Regions from separate parts of the Mesorhizobium sp. M0408 genome, predicted to be linked through region 2. Evidence: riboswitches for the same ligand, from Rfam matches in the RefSeq annotation. Region 2 holds a riboswitch; the other holds the start of a gene.

Region 1 (7,562 bases), on a different contig from region 2:
GTCGCTCTCGTCGGCTGGCGGTTCCGCACCAACAAGGAGCGCCAGCTCGAGGAGATTGGGGGTCACAAGGCAGCAAAGCGGCATCAGATCGCGCCTCATGGCAGCGATGGCACCTGCTTCCAGAAGCCCCCGGCCGGAGCTCGAGGCCAGCACCGGATCGAGCACTGCCGGCACCTGCGGATTTTCGCGCAGCACGCCGGCAATGGCAACGACGATCTCAGCCGTTGCGAGCATGCCGATCTTAATTGCCGCCACCTTGTTGGCCTGCAGCGCGGCGCACATCTGATCGGCCACAAGATCGGGCTGCGAAGGATGGATTTCCATCACGGCTTCGTGCGTCTGCACCGTCAGCGCTGTGACAGCCAGGCAGGTGCGCACGCCAATGGAAGAGATCGTCTCGATATCACGTGCAATTCCAGCCCCACCGCTGGAGTCTGATCCGCCGACCACGAGCACATGCGGTTCTCGCCTCAGCGCCATGGCTTTGTCTTTTCGATCCATTCTCGCGTGCGCGCTTCGGGATCGGCATTCAACGTGATGTCGGTGACCACCGCCGCGCTGTCCGCACCAGCCTCGAAGACACCGTCGAGCCGGTCGGGGTTGAGGCCGCCGATGGAGACCAATGGGATCGGCGCCACCCGATACTTCCACTCGCTCATCCGCTCGAGCCCTTGCGGCGCCCATTTCATCTGCTTCAGGATGGTGGGATAGATAGGGCCGAGCGCGATATAGTCGGGCTCGGCAGCGATCGCCGTTTCCAGTTCGAGATGATCGTGCGTGCTGAGCCCGAGCTTCAATCCGGCGTACTTAATCGCCAGCAGGTCGGCCGCGGCCAAATCCTCTTGGCCGAGATGGACGAAGTCGCAGCCTTCCTCAATGGCGAGCCGCCAATAGTCGTTGACGATCAGTTGGCAACCATGGACCGCGCAGACGTCGTTCGCGCGGCGGATTTCCGTCCGCAGCGTGGTCTCGTCCCTATCCTTGATGCGCAACTGAACCAGCTTGACGCCAAGTGGCACCAGCCGTTCGATCCAGGCGGCGCTGTCGACGATCAGGTAGAAGGGATCGAGCTTCATGAGAAAACCGCCCTGCCGAATGTTGGTGTCGATGGCACCGCGACGTCGCGGGGTTCGAGCATCCCCGAGCTGAAAGCTTCTCGACCGGCCTCGACCGCCTTGCCGAACGCACACGCCATGCCGACCGGATCGGCCGCCTTGGCGACCGCTGTGTTCAGGAGCACAGCATCAAAGCCGAACTCCATGACTGTTGCCGCGTGCGATGGCCGTCCGAGACCAGCATCCACGATCAGCGGGACATCAGGGAAATGTCCGCGCATCGAGCGCAGCGCCATGATGTTGACCGGCCCGAGGGCGGAACCGATCGGTGCGCACCAGGGCATCAAGACCTTGCAGCCCGCCGCAAGCAGCCGCTCGGCGACGACAAGGTCGTCGGTAGTATACGGGAACACCGCAAAACCGTCCTCGCACAGGATGCGGGCGGCTTCGAGCAGACCGAACACGTCCGGCTGCAGCGTGTCGTGATTGCCGATCACTTCGAGCTTGATCCAGGGCGTGCCGAAGACTTCGCGCGCCATTTGTGCGGTCGTGACCGCTTCCTTGACGGAGTGGCAGCCAGCAGTGTTGGGCAGGATTCTGACACCAAGCGAGCGGATCAACGACCAGAATTTTTCGCCAGCCCTGCCGCCTGCCATTTCACGGCGCAACGAGACGGTCACCACCGAGGTGCCCGACACCTTGACCGCGTCGGCAAGGATGGCCGGCGAAGGGTATTGAGCCGTGCCCAGAAGCAGGCGAGAAGGAAGCGTCGTCCCGAGAAGGTCGAACATGCTAGCCTCCCTGCATGGGCGAGAGGATTTCAATCCGGTCGCCATCGCTCAACCGGAATTCTGCCCGGTTGGCCTTATGTACGAGGTCGCTGTTGACGGCGGTCGCCAGCCAATCGCCCTCATAGTCAAGCGCGGCAAGCAGCTCGGCCAGCGTGGTGGCGGCAACCTCATGCGCTTCGCCGTTGACCATCAGTTTCATGAGCAAGCTCCTTGGTTCTGTCTTGATTGAAAACCAGGTCGGCAGCCTGGCGCGCCATGGCGGGGGCGAGAAGAAAACCGTGACGATAGAGCCCATTGATCGCGATGATCTCACCGTTCGTTTCGACGCGCGGCAAATTGTCGGGAAAGGCTGGACGGACGCCGACACCGGCTTCAACGATCTCGGCCTCGCCAAAGGCCGGATGAAGGGCATAGGCGGCACCCAGAAGCTCCATCATCGAACGCGCCGTGACTGGTCGGGCGGACTGGCTTTCAATCATCGTCGCGCCGATCATGAAACGGTGGTCGGTGCGCGGCACTGCATAGAGTGGAAAGCGCGGATGCAGCATCCTGACGGGGCGCGACAGCGAGAAGTCTGGCGTGTTTAGGATCAGCATTTCGCCGCGAACGCCGCGAAGCCTGTCATCGACGGCGGCCATCCCCGGGCAGTCGATCTGACGATCGAAACCGGAAACATGCCGGGCGTCGGTGCCGAAGTGGAATTTGACACCCATGGCTGCGAGCTTGTCATGAAGTGCTGCCATCGCCTGGCGCGGGTCGAGATGAGCCTCATCTGGGAAGAGCAGTCCGCGCCGGAAGCGGCCGGCGAGGTCGGGTTCCAGGAGCGCAATTTCGTCTTCATCGACACGCCGATGGCCCGACGTGCGGCTGGCGAAGCGGTCGAGCTCGCCGGCATCACGCGGGGGGGCCACGACAAGTGTTCCGCCCCGTGTCACCTGACCCGGCAGCACCGCATCCCACCAGTCGGCAGCGTCACGTCCAAGGTCCAGCACCGGCTGCTCGGCGCTTTCACGCTCGCACCATGGCGCCAGCATGCCGCCGGCGAACCACGACGCATTGCCTCCAAGGCCATGCCGGATCTCGGCGACAGTGACCGTCGCGCCGCGGGCGGCGAGTTCGAAGGCGGCGGTGAGGCCGGCGACGCCGGCCCCCTTTATCAGCACCTTCATGATGGCTTACCTGGCTGAGGCGTGAGCGGTGCGCCGGTCTCGTCCGCTGGCACGTAGAGATCGCCGCCCTCGCGGTATTTCGCCGCCATCGCCGCCATGCCCTCTTTCTGTGCCTCGGCGCGGATGTCGTGAGAGATGCGCATCGAGCAGAATTTCGGTCCGCACATCGAGCAGAAATGCGCCAGCTTGTGCGCCTCCTTGGGCAAGGTCTGGTCGTGGAAGGACCGTGCGGTTTCGGGGTCGAGCGACAGGTTGAACTGGTCCTCCCAGCGGAACTCGAAGCGCGCGCGGGAAAGGGCGTCATCCCTGACTTTCGCCGCCGGGTGGCCCTTCGCCAGGTCGGCCGCGTGCGCTGCGATCTTGTAGGTGATCACGCCGGTCTTGACGTCATCGCGGTCGGGAAGGCCGAGATGCTCCTTGGGCGTGACGTAGCAGAGCATGGCCGTTCCGAACCAGCCGATCATCGCCGCGCCGATGCCGGAAGTGATGTGGTCGTAGCCCGGCGCGATGTCGGTCGTCAGCGGTCCAAGCGTATAGAACGGCGCCTCGCCACAGACGGCGAGCTGCTTGTCCATGTTCGCCTTGATCTTGTGCATCGGCACGTGGCCGGGCCCCTCGATCATCACCTGGCAATCTTTCGCCCAGGCGATCTGCGTCAGCTCGCCGAGCGTTTCCAGCTCGGCGAATTGCGCCGCGTCGTTGGCATCGGCAATCGAGCCGGGACGAAGGCCGTCGCCGAGCGAAAAGGACACATCATAGGCGCGGCAGATGTCGCAGATTTCAGCGAAATGCTCGTAGAGGAAGCTCTCCCGGTGATGGTGCAGGCACCATTTGGCCATGATGGAGCCGCCGCGCGAGACGATACCCGTGACCCGGTCAACGGTCAGCGGGATGTAGTGCAGCCGCACGCCGGCATGGATGGTGAAATAGTCGACGCCCTGTTCGGCCTGCTCGACCAGCGTGTCGCGATACACTTCCCAGGTCAGGTCCTCGGCAATGCCGCCGACCTTTTCGAGCGCCTGGTAGAGCGGCACAGTGCCGATCGGCACCGGCGCATTGCGCACGATCCATTCGCGGATGTTGTGGATGTTGCGGCCGGTCGATAGGTCCATCACTGTGTCGGCGCCCCAGCGGATCGCCCACACCATTTTTTCGACCTCTTCCGCCATCGAGGAGGTGACGGCGGAATTACCGATATTGGCGTTGATCTTCACCAGGAAATTGCGGCCGATGATCATCGGCTCGCTCTCGGGATGATTGATGTTGGCGGGAATGATCGCGCGTCCGCGCGCTACCTCTTCGCGCACGAATTCAGGCGTGACGAAGTCGGGGATCGCCGCGCCGAAGGCCTCGCCGTCGCGCTCAAGCTTGCCGTGCAGGATCTCGCGACCAAGGTTCTCGCGGATGGCGACGAACTCCATTTCGGGCGTGATGATGCCAGCGCGCGCATAGGCAAGCTGTGTCACCGCCTTGCCGGTCTGGGCCCGGAGTGGCCGGTTGCGGACTGGAAATTCCGGTGTTAGGCGCTCGCCCGCCGCAAACCCATTGTCTTCTGGCCGGACGTGGCGGCCGTCATAGGCTTCGACATCGCCGCGCGCGGTGACCCATTCATGGCGAAGCCGTGCAAGGCCGTTTTCGATGCTGGTTTCGACAGTCGGGTCGGTATAGGGGCCGGACGGATCGTAAGCGGTCACCGGCGGCTCGCCTGCCGTCGGATGGACGGAGATTTCGCGCATCGGCACCCTGAGCTGCGGGTGGATGGTACCGGATTTGTGGATTTTGCGTGAGGCAGGCAGCGGTCCCGTCGAGACGGCGGGGGTGAGGGCATTCATCTTGAGGCTCCTTTGCTCGTTGCATTGGAGACCCAGTTCTGTGCCGGAAGGATGAAAAGACGCTTCTAGCGACCTGCTGAAACAGGACCTCGGGCGTAAACTCCCGCAAAGCGCTTGCACCGTCCCTACGCCAGTATGAACTGGATCAGGTTCAACGGGTCACTGCGCCGCGAATGCCAGCAGTATCTCAGCCCCTTGCCGGGACTCCCCTGGTGAATGCGTGAGGTTGGACGGGACGGCTCCGGTTTGTCAAGCGCGTTCTGGCCGCGGCTGATCGGCGGCCGGTCAGACCGTGCGGAAAAAATCGTGCATGTCTCGGCGACAAGTCAAGCGTCGGAGATGAAGGCAGGGACAAGGGAATCGCAAACCGTCGGACTAAAAATCAATCCTGATGATCACACCTTCAATGGGCACCAAAGGTTTGCGCGTAGATCGCCTCGATTCTTCCTGCCTCGTCACTGGTCAGCGCGGCGAATTCCTTTTCGCGCGCGCGGTTCGATAGATGTCCATCATTCTGGTGAAGAAAACGGAAGAGCAGATCGGTCAACCGCTCGGGCATGTCGATAAAGGCGTCCACCTGCTGCCGGAACTGATCGTAGCGCTGCAGAAATGCGGTTTCCTCGGGAAGGTCCCGTTCGATCGTCCGCTGAACGCAAGCATAGAGGAATTCGGCGTGCGGGGTTGCATCGAAGAACCGGTAGAAATCACCGGTGTCATTCAGCACCCGGACGTTGAATTGCGGCGTCGGTTCCCATTCCACCAACGGCAGAAGGCGCTGCGAATAGCTCTCGAGCACGCCCCTGTACTCGTTGATCTGGTCCAGGATCGCGGCCGAGACGGGAAAGACCACTCCCGGCGGATTGAAGCCGCGCATGGCAAGGACGTGGTGGATTAGGTAGCGGTGAATGCGGCCGTTTCCGTCCTCGAACGGGTGAATGTAGACAAAACCGAAGGCGAGGATTGCGGCGGCTACGACTGCATCAAGCTTTTGCGCGGGGCCCTGATCGAACGCCGCCATTCCATCGATTAGCCGCGGCAGGTCCTCGGGCCGAGCGCTGATGTGATCGGGCAAGGGCGTGCCGTTGTCTCGGTCATGCTCACCGACGAAACCTCCTTCTTTTCGGAAGCCAAGTCTTACGAAACGAGCGTCACCAAGTACAATTCTTTGCAGACGCAGCAGCTCATCGCGATCGATCGGCCAGCGGCCGGCTTCGCCGATGGCGCGGCCCCAGCGCTGGATGCGATCTTGCGGCGGGTGCTCGCCCTCGATCGCATAGCTTGATCGCGAGTCTTTGAGCAAAAGAAAGGCGGCGGTCCGAGCAAGGAGGTCGCGCGGCACGTCCGCTACGATTGCCTCCGCGCGCCGCGGTAGTTCAAGGCCGATGAATTTTTCGAGAATCTTGGTGCGGAACACCAGAGGGCAGAACTCACGCGTGCCGGGGAGATTGTCCCTTACGCGATAGCGCGAAGCGGTCTTGTCGGGTCCGGGCCACTGCAGCTCGGGATCGACAACCGGAATGTATCGTCCGGCCTCCGCGTCAGGCAGATCGATACGCGCGCCCCTCAGCCATTCATATAAAAACCAGATGCGGCGGGCATAACTGCCGGTCGGGCTTTCACGGACCAGCGCCTCGATCGGCGCGGGACCGGTCACTTGGAACAGCCGCTTGAGGACGGCAAGGTCCAGTCCCTCGTACTTGAGCGCAAAGGTCAGGTGGCCTTCGAGGGTAGGATTTGGGGCATGGCGGGGGGTCATGATCCGCCAGCCTTCCCGTTCGGTAATGCGATGATGCTCGCCAGTGGCGAACAACCTACGGGGCAAGGGCGCGGCGAGCCTGTAGGCTCCGATCAGGGCGCTGTACCCGGCCGGGGTCGCCGTTTCAGGAAGGCGGATTTCCTGAAAAACGGTAACAGGACCTGAAAATTGGTGCTGTTGCACCGCAGGCATGAAAAGCGAATCCTTCCATCGAATTTTGGTTTAGTCGGCCAAAACCTACGAAAAATGATCCTATCCCATGAAAATTGATGCCACAAGACAAATTTTCCGAAAACCGATTCTAAAACGGTGCTGAAGTCGATCAAGCAAGAACTCCGCCACCGGCTCAAGGAAGCGACTTCAGACCAGAAAGGTGAGTCCAGGAACCGCCATTCGCCCGTCTCTTAGTCACGAGGCCGGCACAGATGGCCCGCCTTACGTCGAGCCGGATTGCTCGAGCGCGCCGTTCGGGGCTCACTCATAGAGCGCTCCGGTGCGCGATCCCGATTTGATAGCCGCGATCACGCTCGCGACCGATCTTGGTGACGTGGCGGCGTCGGAGTAGAAAAGTGATGCAGGATCTCGGTGGCGTCGTGTGTGTGTGTGACCTGAAGTGAGTTCTCTGCGGTATGGGGGGCGGCACGCAGCGCGCGCGTCTTCTCGGCAAACAGATCGACGAAGCGGCACCGAAGGGAAGTTCCTGGCATTCATTCTCGCCATCGCTGCCCCAATTTGCCGACCGGACTGCCGATCGATCTCGCCCAATACTTTGCGCGCCCAAGGGCCGAAGCTGAACTGGGCGGCACCTGCTCATTCGGGAGCTGACTCATGCTTGGCGCGCTAGCCCGAGAGAGCTGTGCCTGATCGAATGCGTGAAATCGTAGCTCGGGGTGGAGAGGCTGACGCGGTCATCTGTCACCCGCCTTCGGGCTGTAACGGAAAGCGCGACATCGTCTCCA
Region 2 (7,562 bases):
TAGTCGGTCAGCGAGCGGTTCTTGTCGATCGAAACGCCGTCGAAGCGGATCGCCATGTCGCCCGGGCCGGTCGCCGTCACCGCCGCCGCCGAATTGTCGATGACGAAGCCGTTGGGCACCGAGAACGACACGCCGAGGCCAGGGTGCAGGAAGGTTTCGCCGCGCACATAGCCTTCCTCCGGCGTGTCGCCGTAAAGTAGCCCGTCTACGCCGGCAAGAAATGAATCGCGGTCGCGCGACCCGACACCGGGCGCGCCGAACTGGCGGGCGTGGCGCTGCGCGAGGTCTATACGCTGCGGCGTGTTGGGGTGCGTCGCCAGGAAGTCGAGGCTGGCGTCGGTAGCGCCGCTGATTGAGCGGAAATCGGTATAGGCCGACATCGACTGCAGGAAGCGGCCGGCGGCGTAGGGATCGAAACCGGCTTCGCCGATCGACTTGATGCCGATGGCGTCGGCCTCCAGCTCCTGATTGCGCGAGAACTGGGCCAGCCTCAGCTTGCCGCGGATCAGCGCCGCCTTGGCCGTCGGGTTGTCGCCGAGCACATCCGAAACGACCTTGGTCGCCAACCCCTCCTCGGCTTCCAGCTGCTGGCGCTGCAGGCCGTGGTTGGCCGTAACGTGGCCCATCTCATGCGCGATGACGGCGGCAAGCTCGGCGGAATCGTTGGCCAGCGCCAGCAGCCCGCGGGTGATGTAGAGATAGCCGCCCGGCAGCGCGAAGGCATTGACGTTGGGCGAGTTGAGGATGGTGATGCGGTAGGTCTGGGTTGGGTTGGCCGACACCACTGTCAGTCTGCCGACGATCTTGGCCACCATGCGCTCGAGCTTGGGGTCGGAATACTCGCCGCCATAGGTGGCGAGGATGCGCGGGTGCTGCGCCTTCGCCAGTTGAGCGAGCTTGCCGTTGGCGGCGACATTGTCGACCGTGATCGGCTTGTCGGAGGGCTGGAAGCCCGATTCCTGCACGTCGGGAGGCGTGAACATCTGGCAGCTTGCCAGCGCCACGGCAAGACCGGCCAGCGCCAGAAAGCGCGCCAGCGGTTTCACCCTCCGATTGTCGATGCCGGTCGGCAGATCGGCGTCCTTTCAAGTCCTGGCACGTGACCGCGAAAATCGGGCGCGATTTCCGGAAAGCATCACGCGCAAAATCAAGTGCTACGGCGTCCTTCGTGCGTCCGACAGATACGAGGCAGCAAGGGCAAATCACGGTCTAGGCCGGACCAGCTCCTGGCGGACCTAGCCACACTACCTCGACCATGGCAAGCAAGCGCCGCTTCGCCTTCCGCCGGTTTGACCATAAATTATGTCCGCTTCCGGGCAACATCTCGTGATCCAACCGCAAACGGACCCGAGCCGATATAGCGTCGGAATGCCTCCGGTCCAGCCCCGACGAAAAAATCGGCCGCGGTGCCCGTCGCGGCAACCGTGCCACCATCCAGGAAAATCATGTTTTGGCCGATACGGCGCGCATCGTCCGGCTGGTGCGTGACGAATAGCACCGTCATGCGCTGCTCCGAATGGACGTCGGCCACCAGGTCGAGCATGTCGTCGCGCAGTGCCGGTCCGAGCGAAGCGAACGGCTCGTCGAGCAACAACACCGGCCGGTCGCGCACCAGGACACGGGCGAGCGCGACGCGCTGCCGCTCGCCGCCCGAGAGTTCGCGCGGCAGCCGGCTTTCCTTGCCGGCAAGGCCGACGCGCTTCAGCGCTGCGGCGATTGCGGCGCGGTCAGCCTCGCTCAGCCTGAGCGAAGACGAGCGGCCGAGCCCGACATTCTGCTCGAGGGAAAGATGGGCAAACAGGTTGTTTTCCTGGAACACCATCGATACCGGCCGCGCTGATGGCGGCGCAGTGCTGACTTCGGCGCCGCCGATCAGCACGCGGCCTGACCGCGGCGTCTCGAAGCCGGCCACCAGATTGAGCAGCGTCGACTTTCCCGAACCGCTCGGCCCCATGATGGCGGTGATTTCCGACGCCGGGAAATCGACATCGAATACAAGCGGCGTTTCACCATAGCTGAACGAGACATTATCGAGCCGCACGGCCGCGCCTTTTTCCACCGAAATGGACCGTTCCGGGCTGATCGGCATCATGATTTCTCGCTCCTTCCCAGCCAGTCCGCGGCCAACACCAGCGCCAGGCAGACAAGGCCGAGCAGCAGCGCCAGCCCGGCCGCATCCTCGGTGCGGTAACTGCCCATGCGCGCCAGCAGCAGATAGGGCAAGGTCTGCACGGAATCGCTGCCGAATAGCGCAATGACGCCGAGATCGCCGAGCGACAGCGCCATGGCGAAAGCGAAGCCGGTGGCGAGTGGCCTCCGTAGCGACGGCCAGTCGACCAGCCGCAACCGGTTCCAGCCCGAGATACCAAGCTGTGCACAGAGCCGTTCGTGGCGTTCGCTCGCCGCGTCATAGGCAGGGCGGATGGCGCGGATGGCGAACGGCATCGCCATCACCGCATTGACCGCAACGACCATGACAGGGGCGATCGCAAAGACATCGCCGACGGTGCGCAGGAGCAGGAACCAGCCGGCGCCGATGACGATGGGCGGCACCACCAGGACGAACCCCGCACCGGTGTCGGCCAGATGTTCGAGCAGTGTCCGCCGGCCTGTCCGCCGGGTGAGCGCCAGCGCCCGGCGCGCCATGACCAGCGACAGCGACAACGCCACAGAGAGCAGCGCCGATAGGAGGGAGAGCACGGCACTGGTCGCCGTCGCTTGCCGCACCGCGCTCTCGCCGGCCAGGCGGACGAGATCGGCGCCAAGCCCGGCTGCCAACGTGGCCGCCATCGGCCCGGCGACAAACAGCAGTGCCAGCCCGATCGCCAATGCGTTCAGCACGGTCTCGGCCGCACCGGCTGAAAAATACCGGCGCGGCGCCACCGGCAGATTGGCATCCCCGACCATATTGGCGCCGAGCCGCGTCAAGGCCAGCACGACGACGAAGGTCAGGGCAATCTGCAGCAGGGTCAGCGTCACAGCCCGCGCCGGGTCGAAGTCGAAACGCAGCGCCTGGTAGATGGCAACCTCCAGCGTGGTCGCGCTGGGTCCGCCGCCGAGCGTAAGCACGATGGTGAAGGAGGTGATGCACAGCATGAAAACGAGCCCGGCAACGCCCGGCAAGGCCGCACGCAGCGGCGGCCATTCGATCAGCCGGAAGGCCGGCACAGCACCCATGCCAAGCTGGCTCGCCAGCCGCCATTGGTCGGCCGGCACGGTCTGCAACGCCTCCAGGAACAGCCGCGTCGCCAGCGGCAGGTTGAAGAAGACATGGGCGACGAGTATGCCCGACAGGCCATAGATGCCGGGCCAGCTCTGGCCGCCTAGCGCGCCGAGCGTGCCGGCAAAATAGCCGGCGCGGCCATAGAGCGCCAAGACACCGAGTGCGGCAACAATGGCCGGCAGCGCCAGCGGCACGGCGAAAAGCTGGAGGATGAAGCCTCGCCCGAAAAAACGCGGATGCCGCGACAGGGCGCGCGCGACGAACAGCGCCGGTGCGACGGAGAGCAGGGTCGACAGCAGAGCCTGCCAGAGCGTGAAACGGACGACGCGCAAGAGATAGGAATCGAAAGCGGAGGCGGCGCCGGACAGGTCGCGTGTGGCTTCGACGACGAGCCCGGCGAATGCACCGCCGATCAGCAGCGCGATGGCGGCGAGCGCGACGATGCCGGCAGTGACGCGGGGATCGGCCGGATGACGCGTACGCATGTCGCGCTACCCGACACTACGACAGGTGTTGATCGAAGGAAATACCTGGCAATGGCCGAGCCCACCCCTCTCTGGCCTGCCGGCCATCTCCCCCTCAAGGGGGGAGATTGCGCACTCAGCCGCCTTCGCCAATCTCACAAGTGGCAGGACGAGGAGAGGCGACAAAGCTGCCGATCTCCCCCCTTGAGGGGGAGATGGCCGGCAGGCCAGAGGGGGGTGGCTTGGCGCAAACATCCGACGAGGCTTGAGCCCTACTTGCTCATCGCCGCAAGCCACTCATCGACCCAGGCCTTGCGGTTGGCCGCGACGTCTTCCGGGCTGAACAGCAAGGTCTTGGTCGGCTTGACCAGCTTGTCGAACGCCGGGTTGAGCGGCTTGTCGGTTTTGCCGGCCGGGAACATCCAGTTGGTTTCGGGAATGACATCCTGAAATTTCGGTCCGGTCATGAAGGCAATGAACTTTTCTGCCAGCGGGTTCTTCGCACCCTTGGTGGTGATCCCCGCAACCTCGATCTGCAGATATTCGCCCTCCTCGAAGGACGCCGCCTGGTAGCGCTCGGTGTTTTCGGCGACCATGTGGTAGGCCGGCGAGGTGGTGTAGGACAGCACCATCGGCGCCTCGCCCTTGGTGAACAGGCCGTAGGCCTCGCTCCAGCCCGGCGTTACCGTCAGCACCTTCGCCTTGAGTTTGGCCCAGGCTTCCGGCGCCTTGTCGCCATAGACCGACTTGACCCACAGCAGCAGGCCAAGGCCCGGCGTCGAGGTGCGCGGATCCTGGATGACGATCTTCTCTCCGGCATCGCCCTCGACCAATTCCCTGAGGCTCTTCGGCGGGCTCTTCAGTTTTTCGGTATCGTAGACGACGGCGAAATAGCCATAGTCGAACGGCACGAAAATATCGTCGCTCCAGCCGCCCGGCACACTGACGCCCGACACGGTGCCGTGCAGCGAAAACAGGCCGGTTGCCTTGGCGTCGGCGGTTAAGTTGGTATCGAGGCCAAGTACGATGTCGGCCTTGGTCGCGGCGCCTTCCAGCTTCACACGGTTGAGCAGCGCCACGCCGTCGGCGACCGAGACGAATTCGACGACGCAACTGCATTCGGCCTCGAAGGCCTTCTTCACCGCCGGTCCCGGACCCCAATCGGCGGTGAAGCTTTCATAGGTATAGACCGTCAGTCTATCCTGTGCCGATGCCTGCCCTGGCAGGGCGAGCGCGGATGCCGCAAGCAGGACAATTGAGACAAGAGAGTGGAAAAAACTGCGCATCGGCGCCTCCTTCGTTCGCGTTGAAAGGAATTGAGGCGTCGGGCTGTCCGAAACGTCTAATCCCTCCGCCGGTACAAACCGGATCAGGTTCAGCGGGTTGGCAGTCTTGCCTCTCAGCCGGTCCGCGAAAATCGCGTCCGGCACCCCGTTAGAGCGTTGCGACACATAGGCCCGGCCGAAGTGCTGCGCAAGCGGAAGTTTGCCGGGCATCCAAAGCCCAGCCTTCCGTTTCGTCTGCCGTTTCATCTTCCGTTTCCGGGGCAGGGCTGGTAAGGGCCACGAGATATGAGCACATTCACCATCCTGCTTGGCGGCGATCTCATCCGCACGCCGCTGCTCGACCGCCAGGTCGAAGGCTCGCGCGTCATCGCCGCCGATGCCGGCATCGGTCATGCCCGCATGCTGGGCCTGAGGCCGGAACTCTGGGTCGGCGATTTCGATTCGGTGCCTGCCGATTTGCCGGAGGATCTGGCCGCCGTGCCACGGCAGGTATTTCCCGCTGAAAAGGACAAGACCGACGGTGAACTCGCTATCGCCGCCGCGCTCGAACGCGGTGCGACCAGCCTTGTGCTCGCAGGCGCCTTCGGCGGCAAACGCACCGACCACATCTTCCTGCATCTGGCGCTGAGCGTCCGGCTGGCGGAAGGCGGAACGGAAGTGCTTTTGACCAGCGGCGCACAGGAAGGCACTCCTTTGCTGCCTGGAAAGACTGGCTTCGACTATGTCGACGGCACGCTGTTTTCGGTGCTCGGCTTTTCGGATCTCGCCGGCCTGACAGTCACCGGCGCCAAATGGCCGCTCGACCATGTCGAGGTTGCGTTCGGCTCGTCGCTGACCATTTCCAACGAGGTCAGGGGCCGGCTGGAAATCGCGCTGGCCAGCGGCCGCGCGCTGCTGCTCGCGCATCCCTACCCTTTTCCGGAAAGCTGAGCCCAGAAAGCTGACATGGCGCCGCCGCTTCTCAATCTCGACGGGATAAAGCTGACCTTTGGCGGCACGCCGCTGCTCGACGGTGCCGCCCTGACGGCCTCAGTTGGCGACAAGATCGCCCTGGTCGGCCGCAACGGCTCTGGCAAGTCGACGCTCCTCAAGATCGCCGCCGGGCTGATCGAACCGCAGGACGGCGAAGTCTTCCGCCAGCCTTCGGCGACCGTGCGCTACTTGCCGCAAATGCCCGACATGGACGGCTTTGCGACTGTCCGCGCCTATGTCGAGGCGGGGCTCGGGCCGGCCGACGATCCCTACCGCGCCACCTATCTGATGGAGCATCTCGGCCTGACCGGCGAGGAACGGCCGAACGACCTCTCCGGCGGCGAGGCGCGGCGCGCCGCCCTCGCCCGCGTCATGGCGCCGGAGCCCGACATTCTCCTCCTCGATGAGCCGACCAATCATCTTGACCTTTCGGTCATCGAATGGCTGGAGGAGGAGCTTGCCCGCACCTCCTCGGCACTGGTCGTCATCTCGCATGACCGCCGTTTTCTCGAGCGCGTGTCACGCGCCACAATCTGGCTCGACCGCGGCCAGACCCGCCGTCTCGACAAGGGCTTTGGCTATTTCGAGGAATGGCGCGACACGGTGCTGGAGCAGGAAGAGCGCGAGCAGCACAAGCTCGGTCGCCAGATCGTGCGCGAGGAGCACTGGCTGCGCTATGGCGTGACAGCGCGGCGCAAGCGCAACATGCGCCGGCTCGGTGAGTTGCAGACCATGCGCCAGCGCTTTCGTGGTCATCGCGGCGCCGAGGGTGCGGCGACGATGACAGCCAGCGACGCCGCCGAATCCGGCAAGCTGGTGATCGAAGCCAGGAACATCGAGAAGAGCTTTGGCGATCTGACCGTGGTCAAGGGATTCTCGACCCGCATCCAGCGCGGCGATCGCGTCGGTCTGGTCGGGCCGAACGGCGCCGGCAAGACGACGCTGTTGAAGATGCTGACCGGCGAATTGAAGCCGGACGCAGGCACGGTGCGGCTCGGCACCAATCTGGAGATCGCCACGCTCGACCAGAAGCGCGAAGCCGTCGACCCGCAGGAGACATTGGCGCAGTATCTCACCGACGGGCGCGGCGAGAACCTCGTCATCAATGGCGAGCAGCGCCACGTCGTCTCTTACATGAAAGACTTCCTGTTCAAGCCGGAACAGGCGCGCACGCCGGTGCGCGAGCTTTCGGGCGGCGAGCGGGCACGGCTGATTCTCGCCCGCGTTTTGGCGCGGCCGGCAAACCTGCTTGTGCTCGACGAGCCGACCAACGACCTCGACATGGAGACGCTGGAGCTGCTGCAGGAACTGGTCGCCGGTTTTGCCGGCACGGTGATCCTGGTCAGCCACGATCGCGATTTCCTCGACCGCACCGTGACCAGCATCATCGCGCCGGATGGTGACGGCCGCTGGATCGAATATGCCGGCGGCTATTCCGACATGCTGGCGCAGCGCGGCGGCACCAGGCTGGACGACCGCAGGGGGCGGCCAAAAGCAGAAGCCGGTGAAGCGATGGCGGCAAGCAGGAGCGAAGCGGCCGCGCCGAAGGGCCCGGCCAAGAAACTGTCGTTCAAGCAGAAATTCGCGCTGGAATCGTTGCCCAAGAAGATCGAGGCG

What was found. A riboswitch is a leader RNA that binds a small molecule or an ion and turns the genes downstream of it on or off. The one in region 2 is predicted to bind thiamine pyrophosphate.
Region 1: linked by a shared signal. The riboswitch ahead of thiC (phosphomethylpyrimidine synthase ThiC) and the one ahead of thiB (thiamine ABC transporter substrate binding subunit) in region 2 are both predicted to bind thiamine pyrophosphate.

The regions. Positions count from the first base shown of each region.
Region 1 covers NZ_JAMYRO010000002.1:92,486-100,047, reverse strand. The annotation lists gene NKI67_RS02650 (hydroxymethylpyrimidine/phosphomethylpyrimidine kinase) at 1-480, opposite strand, end outside; gene NKI67_RS02645 (thiamine phosphate synthase) at 471-1,076, opposite strand; gene NKI67_RS02640 (thiazole synthase) at 1,073-1,846, opposite strand; gene thiS (sulfur carrier protein ThiS) at 1,848-2,045, opposite strand; gene thiO (glycine oxidase ThiO) at 2,014-3,015, opposite strand; gene thiC (phosphomethylpyrimidine synthase ThiC) at 3,012-4,847, opposite strand; TPP riboswitch at 4,952-5,068, opposite strand; gene NKI67_RS02620 (Fic family protein) at 5,251-6,795, opposite strand.
Region 2 covers NZ_JAMYRO010000003.1:103,237-110,798, forward strand. The annotation lists gene NKI67_RS04515 (M48 family metalloprotease) at 1-1,046, opposite strand, end outside; gene thiQ (thiamine ABC transporter ATP-binding protein) at 1,301-2,092, opposite strand; gene thiP (thiamine/thiamine pyrophosphate ABC transporter permease) at 2,089-3,708, opposite strand; gene thiB (thiamine ABC transporter substrate binding subunit) at 3,960-4,973, opposite strand; TPP riboswitch at 5,017-5,131, opposite strand; gene NKI67_RS04535 (thiamine diphosphokinase) at 5,259-5,903, shown strand; gene NKI67_RS04540 (ABC-F family ATP-binding cassette domain-containing protein) at 5,919-7,562, shown strand, end outside.